Halotia branconii CENA392: one gene and its partner. The protein of the gene in region 1 interacts with the protein of each later gene in a pairwise test. Links are inferred from orthologs where the notes say so. Each region holds a gene or a part of one and is shown on either strand. Other genes may lie near its edges.

Region 1 (4,891 bases):
AATGTCGTTAAATTGAACGTCGACCAATTTTACCAACTGTGTCGGGATAATCCCGATGTCAAATTTGAACGTAATCAGTTAGGGGAAATAATTATTATGCCACCCACGGGAGGAGAAACAGGAAAATGTAATGCATCAATGATTGCGGATTTTGTAATTTGGAACCGTCAAACAAAACTCGCAGAGGTATTCGACTCATCCACCTGCTTTAAACTCCCTAACGGTTCCGACCGTTCCCCCGATGTATCTTGGATAAAACTAGAGAGGTGGAACGTCCTCAAACCAGAACAGCGCGAAAAATTCCCACCCATTGCCCCAGATTTTGTTTTAGAATTGATGTCCTCGTCGGATAGCTTGAGTGAAACGCAAGCCAAAATGCAAGAATATGTGAATGCAGGTGTAAAACTGGGTTGGTTAATTGATAGAAAAACTCGCCGTGTGGAAATTTATCGACAAGGGCAACCAAAAGAGATATTAGAGTTTCCCACAAGCTTATGTGGAGAAGATATATTACCAGGGTTTGTTTTGGACTTACAGATAATATGGAATTAATTGCCTAGTTTTTAATAAAAGTATCAATCACTACCAAGTATTTTTATAAGTCTCATGACACAGATTAAGTCCGAAATAAAACAAATAGAAGAACTACGCCAACTGTTACAACAAGCCAGCTATGCATATTACGTTTTAGATGCGCCAATTATGGAAGATGCAGTGTACGATCGCCTGTATCGGGAATTGCAACAAATGGAAATTGAGCATCCAGAATTAGTCAGACTTGATAGTCCTACCCAGCGCGTGGGTGAGAAACCAGCAATACATTTTACCTCGGTACGACACAACATCCCACTTTATAGTCTAGAGAATGCCTTTGATATTGATGAATTGCAAAGTTGGGAGCAACGCTGGCGGCGACAAACACCCACAACAGATGCTGTAGAATATGTATCTGAGCTAAAAATTGATGGTTCTGCGATCGCTCTTACCTACGAAAATGGCATTCTAGTTAGGGGCGCAACTAGGGGTGATGGAATCATGGGTGAAGATATTACCCAAAATGTGCGGACAATTCGCTCAATTCCGTTGCGCTTGAATTTAGGTGATTTAGAAAACTTGGAAAAGGTAGAAGTCCGAGGCGAGGCGTTTTTACCGTTGGATGTGTTTAGACAAATCAACGAGGAAAGGCAAAAAGCAGGTGAACAGTTGTTTGCTAATCCTCGCAATGCGGCGGCTGGTACACTCAGACAATTAGATTCGCGCATTGTAGCCAAGCGGCGATTAGATTTTTTTGCCTACACACTACACATCTCTGGTATGGATGATGCCAGTATTGCTAATACCCAGTGGGAAGCGTTGGAGTTATTGGAAAAGATGGGTTTTCGGGTCAACCCAAACCATAAGCTATGTGCTTCACTAGCTGAAGTGGCGGAATATTATCAATACTGGGATACGGAACGGCTGAATCTACCCTACATGACCGATGGGGTAGTAGTAAAGCTAAATTCTTTTAAATTACAAGAACAGTTAGGATTTACCCAAAAATTCCCTCGCTGGGCGGTGGCGTTGAAATACCCAGCCGAAGAAGCGCCTACCCGCGTCGAAAATATTGCTGTCAATGTCGGTAGAACAGGGGCGTTGACACCTTTAGCGCAAATGCGTCCAGTACAATTAGCAGGAACGACAGTTTCTCGTGCTACTTTACACAATAGCGATCGCGTCGCTCAATTAGATATCCGCATTGGTGATACTGTAATTGTTCGTAAAGCTGGGGAAATTATCCCAGAAGTGACCAGGGTATTAACAGAACTGCGTCCCCCTGATAGTCAACCCTTTGTAATGCCCACCCATTGCCCAGTCTGCAATCAACCAGTGGTGCGAGAGTCAGATGAAGCAGTAACTCGCTGTGTAAATGCTTCTTGTCCAGCTATTCTCAAAGGAGAAATAGAACATTGGGTCAGCCGTGATGCTTTAGATATTAAAGGCGTAGGCGAAAAGCTGGTGCATCAACTTGTTGATAAAAACTTAGTGCATTCTGTGGCTGATTTGTATGATTTGACAGCAGACCAATTATGTGCATTAGAAAGAATGGGGAAAAAATCAGCAGAGAAATTAATAGATGCGATCGCTCAATCAAAAAACCAGCCCTGGTCAAGAGTATTGTATGGTTTAGGCATCCGTCATGTTGGTAGTGTGAATGCCCAATTATTGACCCAGAAGTATCCCACAGTAGACCAATTAGTGACAGCAAAACAATCAGATATTGCAGATATTTACGGTATTGGTGCAGAAATTGCTCAATCTGTATACCAATGGTTTCGCATTAATGCCAATCAAACCTTAGTTCAGCGTTTGCAACTAACAGGGTTACAATTTGTTGCCACAGAAGACACAACAGTTAGTAATAGTAATCAAAAGTTTGCGGGTAAGACTTTTGTGATTACAGGTACATTGCCAACCTTAAAGCGAGATGAGGCTAAGGCATTAATTCAAAAAGCTGGTGGTAAAGTAACTGATTCAGTCAGTAAAAAAACCGATTATTTAGTGGTAGGAGCAGATGCAGGTTCTAAGTTAGAAAAAGCGCAGACTTTAGGAATTAATCAGTTAAATGAAACCCAGTTATTAGAAATATTAGAAGACTCACAAAACTAAAATTCTATTTCAGCCCCAGCATAAAAAGCAAAAAACCAATGGAGTAAGACTTCATGCCCCATGCACCATGCCCCATGCCCTTTGTACACAGGCTTATTTACACCCTACCATTTGCAGTTAACAGGCAAACTTGAAGCTACAGAAACAGCGCTGGTAGCAGCTACACAAATATTTGCAAGTGTCTCCCCTTGGATGGCTAATTTCTTTTAAAGACAAAGTTAAGTTGAACTTTATTTTTTGTAAAAATTTGCTTGGGGAATAAAAGAAAAGCGTGTCAGCACATCATCGATAAATGTAAACCTAGTAGAAGCATCTGTATTGAGCGTAGCGTACACGAAATCAACAACTTTCTGCTCCTTAAACACTGAAGGCTGTACAAAAGTAGGCTGACCATAAATTGATATTACCTGTTGTGGATTCATCCCAATGCGAATGCGTTGATAAGCAGGGCCAGTTTTTGGTGTGGCTGGTTCTGCTGGCAATATAACTGCCATAATTTTGACAGGAGTTTCCAACCCAACATTCATACCTTCTACGCGACTATCCGTGAGAACTATGTTTACTGGTAGCTGACCTTCTTTGACAAAGGCAAGTCGCTCAAGCTTATAAATAGAGATGTCATTGCGCTGTTCAGAGAAAGGCTGTCCCATCAATTTCAACACTTCTTGACGGCTCATCCCAATTTTAATTACCTGAGCAAAAGGAGGAATATTATTGGTAGTTATGGTTTTGAGTTCACTAGTAACACCCGACAGATAACCATCAATCATCGATATTTTGGTGATGATTGGTTCTTGGCGATAATTTAGGATTTCAATTTTCAAATCTGAGTTAGGGAACACCTTAATATCAGTTGGTTTTCCCATCACCTTTTCAACCTCAGCTTGAGTCATCCCTTCATGTAACAAGCTAGATTTAAGCGGTTGACGTTTAATTTTAATATCGTTGCGGATTTTCGGCAAAAAAGATGGTTTATTATTGCTTTGGGATTCAGTCTGAACTTGATTTTGGTTAGAAGTAGGAGCTTGAGCCATTAAAGGTGTAGCTGTGGCTGTGAAACTGAATGCTACAAAGCACAAATGAACCCACAGTTTTATAGGGATGATCTTTTGTAATTGCATAATAATAAATGATTGAACCAGAAAAAAGTGTAATTACTCTCAACGGATCAGTAAAACTGTTGCATATAAGTAGGTCGGCGTAAATAATTATTGTTGGATTCAAGCAGGGGGCAGGGGGCAGGGAGCAGGGGGAGAAGGAGTTTGAGCGCTATTTACTTTTCTTTACACAGTTTGGTTTTATTGCACCGACTTACTTACAATTAAAAAGGGAACAGGGAAATCCCCTACTTTTACAGCGTTTTTCAGATGAATAGACCACAGTGAGTAAACCAACCCCAAGCATCGTCGGATGAAATTCAATACTTTTGGGTTAAAGATTATAGCGGTTTTCTTATGAATGAAATACACCACTTTAGCCCCTAGCCTCTAGTTCCTAGCCTCTTTTATTTCTGGAGTGTATTCCATGCAACCGAGAAGCGTTATAAGTATGGGGATTTGTACAAGGACGCATTGAAACTTCTGTGCGGAGGGGCATCTCGTGCAAGGTTTTCTTGCTGTTCCCTGTTCCCTGTTCCCTATTCCCTGCCCGAAGGGCTTAGAAGAATTTATTTACTTGAAGGAGCAGAATCCACTTGATTTAACGGAGCGATAGGAGCAGAGTTATTTACATTACCCGTGTTAGGTGCTGGATCTGGGTCAGAGAAAGTAGCTGGAGCATTTCTTTCGGTTCCAGTTGGGTTAACAGGTGTACCCGGAACTGGGCCAAGTTGTGTGGTACTAGCTGCTGGGATATTGATTAATGGATCTGGTGGATTTTTGACAACCGGGGCAGTCGTAAATTGTCCGTTTGGTCTGATAGGTACTAAAATAATCCTTTGCCTGCCTGGTTGACTTGGGTCTGAACTCAGTTGTGGCCCTACATTAATGGTAGTTCTCTTTTGTACAAGGGTAGTAGTTGGCGTACCGTTAGAGTTAAACGACGGTGGACGGCTGTATACAGCAGGAGCCGTATTACCACCAAGTGGAGAGCCATCTTCTCTATAACCCCTGACTACTGCACTGCCAACTGTATACCCCAAAGCTTCGCCAGCTACTGAATCAGAGTAGTAGTGTACACCCCCTTGCCTCCGTGCTAGAGACGATTCTCTGCCTAAAGCAACGAAGTTCTCCACTGGTTCTTC
Region 2 (5,142 bases), 1.9 Mb from region 1 along the record:
CAATGCTTGTATGCCCGACTGTTAAAGCTACGGCAAGGCTTGCGGACTCTCCCAGTACCAGCAGCCCAACAGTCACCAGAAGTAACAGTCCAGCAAGTAATGGCGCGTTTAGATCGCCGTTCTCGGTTAGCTTGGTTATTTGGTGGTGCAGCCGTAGCTGCTTGTGTGATCGGCGCAGTATCTGGCTTGCTACCAGGTGGTGAGTCTAGAACACTGCAACTGGCTCAAAAACCAAAAGCAGAATCGACACAAGTGACGACAACACCTGGATCTTCTGCTTCACCGCTGATGGTAACTTTAAATAATCCGGTAATCGAAATTCCTAAAGCAGCGGTAGCCTCTCCGGAAAAGCCAGTCAATTTGCAGCAGTCTGAACTTAGGGAAATTGAACAAAACATTAATTAATCGCCAAGCGATAGTTGATTTACAATTCGTAGCTATGGTGGGGGGATTGAGCCACAACTACTCCACCAGCCATCCGGTTGGGGGATGCCTTTTAATTGGTAAACTCGCTCCATAGTCATGAAGTATACCCAAGCTTGACCCAGAGGTAAACCTTGGCGATCGCAAATCTCCACTTCTTGGCGATTATAGAGGTTTGCCGACATTTGCCTAGTGGGTTGGTAATCTTCCAGTTCGTCTAAGGCATCTAAAATATTTAAATCGTTAAACGAAAGTAAATAACCGTGGACAAAGCATTCTCCAGACGTTAGTGCTGGATAGCCAAACGGCAAATTAAATAATTGTCCCTTGATAACTGCTCTTTGGGCATGTAACACCTTGCCAGCACAGTATTTTTGATAATTAGCTTCACTTGGTTTGAGCGTGCCGTAAACAAAAACCCGCACTTGTGGAGATAATTTTATTTTTGGATTCAAATTTATTCCTTCTTCCCTGTTTCCTGCCTCTACGAGTGATTCACCAAATCAAACAGGATTACTATAATATTCTCTTGCCTAGCATCTACAATATGTAGGCAGATAAGATTTAAAGTCCAGTAGGAGAATTTTTGGTGGATTCCCGATACAACCCGGCAGCAATTGAGGAAAAATGGCAAAAGACATGGGCAGAACACGGCTTAGACAAGACACCTAAAGATAGCAACAAGCCCAAATTCTATGCTTTATCCATGTTCCCCTATCCATCTGGGAGCCTACACATGGGTCATGTCCGTAATTACACAATTACTGATGTGATTGCCCGCCTCAAGCGAATGCAAGGGTATCGGGTACTACATCCTATGGGTTGGGATGCCTTTGGTTTGCCAGCAGAAAATGCCGCCATCGACCGAGGAGTTCCGCCAGCCAAGTGGACTTATCAAAATATGGCGCAAATGCGTCAGCAATTGCAGCATTTGGGTTTATCCATCGATTGGGATAACGAACTTGCTACTTGTTCACCAGATTATTACAAGTGGACACAATGGATTTTTCTGCAATTTTTACAAGCCGGGTTAGCTTATCAAAAAGAAGCAGCGGTAAACTGGGACCCGATTGACCAAACTGTACTGGCTAACGAGCAAGTTGATAATGAAGGGCGTTCTTGGCGCAGTGGAGCGATAGTCGAGCGTAAATTATTGCGCCAATGGTTTTTGAAGATTACCGAATACGCCGAAGAATTGCTCAACGATTTGGATAAATTAACAGGTTGGCCAGAACGCGTTAAATTAATGCAGGCCAACTGGATTGGTAAATCGATAGGGGCATATTTAGAATTTCCTATTGTGGGAATGAATGAAAAAATTGGTGTGTATACCACCCGTCCAGACACCGTTTATGGGGTTAGTTACGTAGTTCTAGCACCAGAACATCCTTTAACAAAGCGCGTCACCACCAAAGAACAACAAGCAGCAGTAGAAACCTTTATTAAGGAGGTTTCTCATCAAAGTGAGTTAGAACGGACTGCCGAAGACAAACCCAAGCGAGGCATCCCCACAGGTGGTAAGGCAATTAACCCATTTACAGGGGAAGAAGTGCCTATTTGGATTGCTGACTATGTATTGTATGAATATGGTACTGGGGCGGTGATGGGTGTACCAGCCCATGATGTGCGGGACTTTAAGTTTGCTCAAGCTTATGACTTGCTAGTTGAGTTTGTGATTGCTGCGCCCGATGATGTAGATTTTGACTTAACTCCAACATCAGATACATCAGATACAGATGAAGTTACACAACTTGTCCTAGTAAAGTATAACGAGGCATACACCGAACCAGGAATTTTAATCAATTCTGGATCATTTACTGGCATGGCTTCTGGGGAGGCTAAAGCAGCGATTGTTAAATATGCTCAAGAACAAGGTTTTGGTAAAGAAAAGATACAATATCGCTTGCGGGATTGGTTAATTTCTAGGCAACGCTATTGGGGCGCGCCCATACCAGTAATTCATTGTCCTAGTTGTGGGATAGTGCCTGTTCCTGATGAAGATTTGCCAGTACAGTTACCGGAAGAAGTAGAATTTACTGGACGCGGCGGTTCACCATTGACTCAGATGGAAAGTTGGGTAAATGTGCCTTGTCCAACTTGTAGGACACCAGCTAAGCGAGAAACCGATACGATGGACACCTTTATTGATTCCTCGTGGTATTTCTTGCGGTTTCCTGATGCTAATAATGAACAGCAGGTTTTTGATTCCAGTAAAACTAATGACTGGATGCCAGTTGATCAGTATGTGGGTGGAATTGAACACGCGATTTTACATTTATTGTATTCGCGGTTCTTTACCAAAGTATTACGAGATAGAGGCTTGCTGAATTTTGACGAACCATTTCAACGTTTGTTAACTCAAGGAATGGTGCAGGGTTTAACTTACCTAAATCCCAATAAGGGAGGTAAAGATAAGTGGATTCCCTCTAGTCATGTCAATGCAAGCGATCCTCGTGACCCCCAAACAGGTGAACCATTGCAACGCCTGTATGCTACCATGTCGAAATCCAAAGGTAATGGTGTAGCGCCAGAAGATGTAATTGCCAAATATGGTGTGGACACAGCGCGGATGTTTATTTTATTTAAAGCGCCGCCAGAAAAGGATTTGGAATGGGATGAAGCCGATGTCGAAGGTCAGTTTCGCTTTTTAAATCGGGTATGGCGCTTGGTGAGTGATTATGCTGCTGCTGGAGTATGCCGTAAAAAAGCGCAACTTAATGATTTAAGTAAGCCAGAAAAGGAATTAAGGTTGTCGATTCACACTGCTATCAAAGCAGTAACAGAAGACTTAGAGGATGAATATCAATTTAATACGGCTGTTTCAGAATTGATGAAGTTGAGTAACGCCTTAACTGATGCTAACTGTCAAACTTCGCCAATTTATGCAGAAGGCATTCAGACTTTGGTGGTAATGCTGGCTCCCTTTGCACCACACATTGCTGATGAGTTGTGGCATTTATTGGGTAATAGTAACTCTGTTCACACTCAAACTTGGCCGTCTTTTGACCCTGGTGCTTTGGTAGCTGACGAAATTATTTTGGTGGTTCAGATTAATGGCAAAAAGCGGGCTGACTTGCAAGTGCCAGCACAAGCTGATAAAGCCCAGTTGGAGAAGTATGCCCGTGAATTAGAAGTTACTCAGCGTTATATCGAGGGTAAAGAAATTAAGAAGGTGATTGTGGTTCCTGGTAAGTTAGTGAATTTTGTAGTTGTTTAAGCTCATCTTGTGCCTTAGAAGGATACAGCTGGCGAATCAGGGGTAAAGCCCTCTAATTCGCATTAAAGAAAATAAAAAATAGTAGGGGAGGTTAATATTTTTAAACAACGGTGCGGCAATGCCGCACTGTGGGCATAAGCAAAGCTTGACCAAATGAAAAAATTATTTGGACATCGTAAGTAGGGTATTGTATTAAGTCAAGGTCATATAAATTCGCGCTTATATACTAGAAGAAATTTGGTGAGATGAGCTTAAAAGTGAGTGATCAAAAGTTTAGCGTTTGGGTGTAGCTTCACCAAATTTAATCAAAAAAGCGATCGCAATACTCACAGCTAAAATTAATGTCATACTCAAAGCTGAACCAAATCCCCAGTTTTGGGTAACTCCTAAAAACTGATTATAAACTAACCGCGCTGCTGTCATACTCGAAGCACCACCGAGTAATTCTGGGTCAACGAAATCTCCTAAACCTGTAATAAAAACTAGGATGGAACCAGCAGCGATTCCTGGCAAAACTTCGGGTATAGTCACTTGACAAAAAGTTTGGACAGGATTTGCACCTAAATCGGCTGCTGCTTCTAGTAACCGCTTGTCTAACTTTTCTAAAGAGGCATATAAAATTATCACCATATAGGGTAATAAGCTGTAACTCATCCCAATTAATACGGCTGGAGTCCGATTTAACAATTCTAAAGCTGGTAAACCTAAACTTGTTAATATACTATTTAATAATCCCGTAGGACGCAGAATAGTAATCCAAGCATAAGAACGCAGTAAAGAGGAAGTCCACAGAGGTAAAATAAACCCTAATAGTAATAAATTTTGCCAACGTTTTGGTGCTATTACAGCAATCCAATATGCCACAGGAAAGCCCAAAATTAAACAAATTACTGTTGTCGCGATCGCCAACCATAATGATCGGAAAATTACTTGTAAATAAAGTGGGTCAAGTATCCGAATATAGTTACTAAATCCACTCGGATTTACTAAATCTCCTGGTCTAATATCTGGTACTAAACTCAATTCTAAAATGATTAACGCTGGTAGTACTAATAAAAGTAACAACCAAATACCAGAAGGTGCAAGCAATATCAATGGTTGTAAGTTTAACCGCGGACGATACAGTTTTTCTATTTGGGCAATATCGCCTGGAGAATTAAGTTGAGAAGAATGATTTTTTGTAGACACAAGCTGAATTGATAATTAATTATTTTAACTACTAGTTAATTGAGTCCAATAACGCTCATAAACTTCTTCAAAATCTCCCAGAGGAGCAAGACGTTCACATTTTTCTAGCAGCGAAATTGGAGGAAATAAATTAACATTATTTTTAATTTTCTTGGGTAATTGTTCAAATCCCGCACTATTAGGTATGGAAACACTCATCCGTTGACTAATCATAGCAGCTACTTCTGGCTGTAAAATAAAGTTAATCCAGGCATAGGCTCCAGGCAAGTTAGGGGCTGTTTTAGGAATGACAATTGTGTCTGTCCATAGCGAAG

Evidence for each region. Proteins that work in one complex are often made in the same cells at the same time.
Region 2: the proteins of ligA (region 1) and leuS interact in binary tests that used the Escherichia coli proteins (3 or more experiments, as listed by UniProt). The link is inferred for Halotia branconii CENA392 from one-to-one orthologs.

The regions. Positions count from the first base shown.
Region 1 is NZ_CP124543.1:2,901,838-2,906,728, forward strand. Bases 179-3,127 are described here. They hold ligA (NAD-dependent DNA ligase LigA), read left to right. Parts: upstream 179-606; coding sequence 607-2,649; downstream 2,650-3,127. Other genes in these bases: QI031_RS12680 (Uma2 family endonuclease), read left to right, coding at 179-552; QI031_RS12695 (hypothetical protein), read right to left, coding at 2,880-3,127. In the rest of the region: more of QI031_RS12680, read left to right, coding at 1-178; more of QI031_RS12695, read right to left, coding at 3,128-3,770; QI031_RS12700 (vanadium-dependent haloperoxidase), read right to left, coding at 4,316-4,891. UniProt on the Escherichia coli protein: DNA ligase that catalyzes the formation of phosphodiester linkages between 5'-phosphoryl and 3'-hydroxyl groups in double-stranded DNA using NAD as a coenzyme and as the energy source for the reaction.
Region 2 is NZ_CP124543.1:1,021,379-1,026,520, reverse strand. Bases 641-3,840 are described here. They hold leuS (leucine--tRNA ligase), read left to right. Parts: upstream 641-1,012; coding sequence 1,013-3,640; downstream 3,641-3,840. Other genes in these bases: QI031_RS04620 (gamma-glutamylcyclotransferase family protein), read right to left, coding at 641-878. Outside these bases: QI031_RS04625 (anti-sigma factor family protein), read left to right, coding at 1-405; more of QI031_RS04620, read right to left, coding at 438-640; QI031_RS04610 (ABC transporter permease), read right to left, coding at 3,914-4,828; QI031_RS04605 (polyamine ABC transporter substrate-binding protein), read right to left, coding at 4,853-5,142.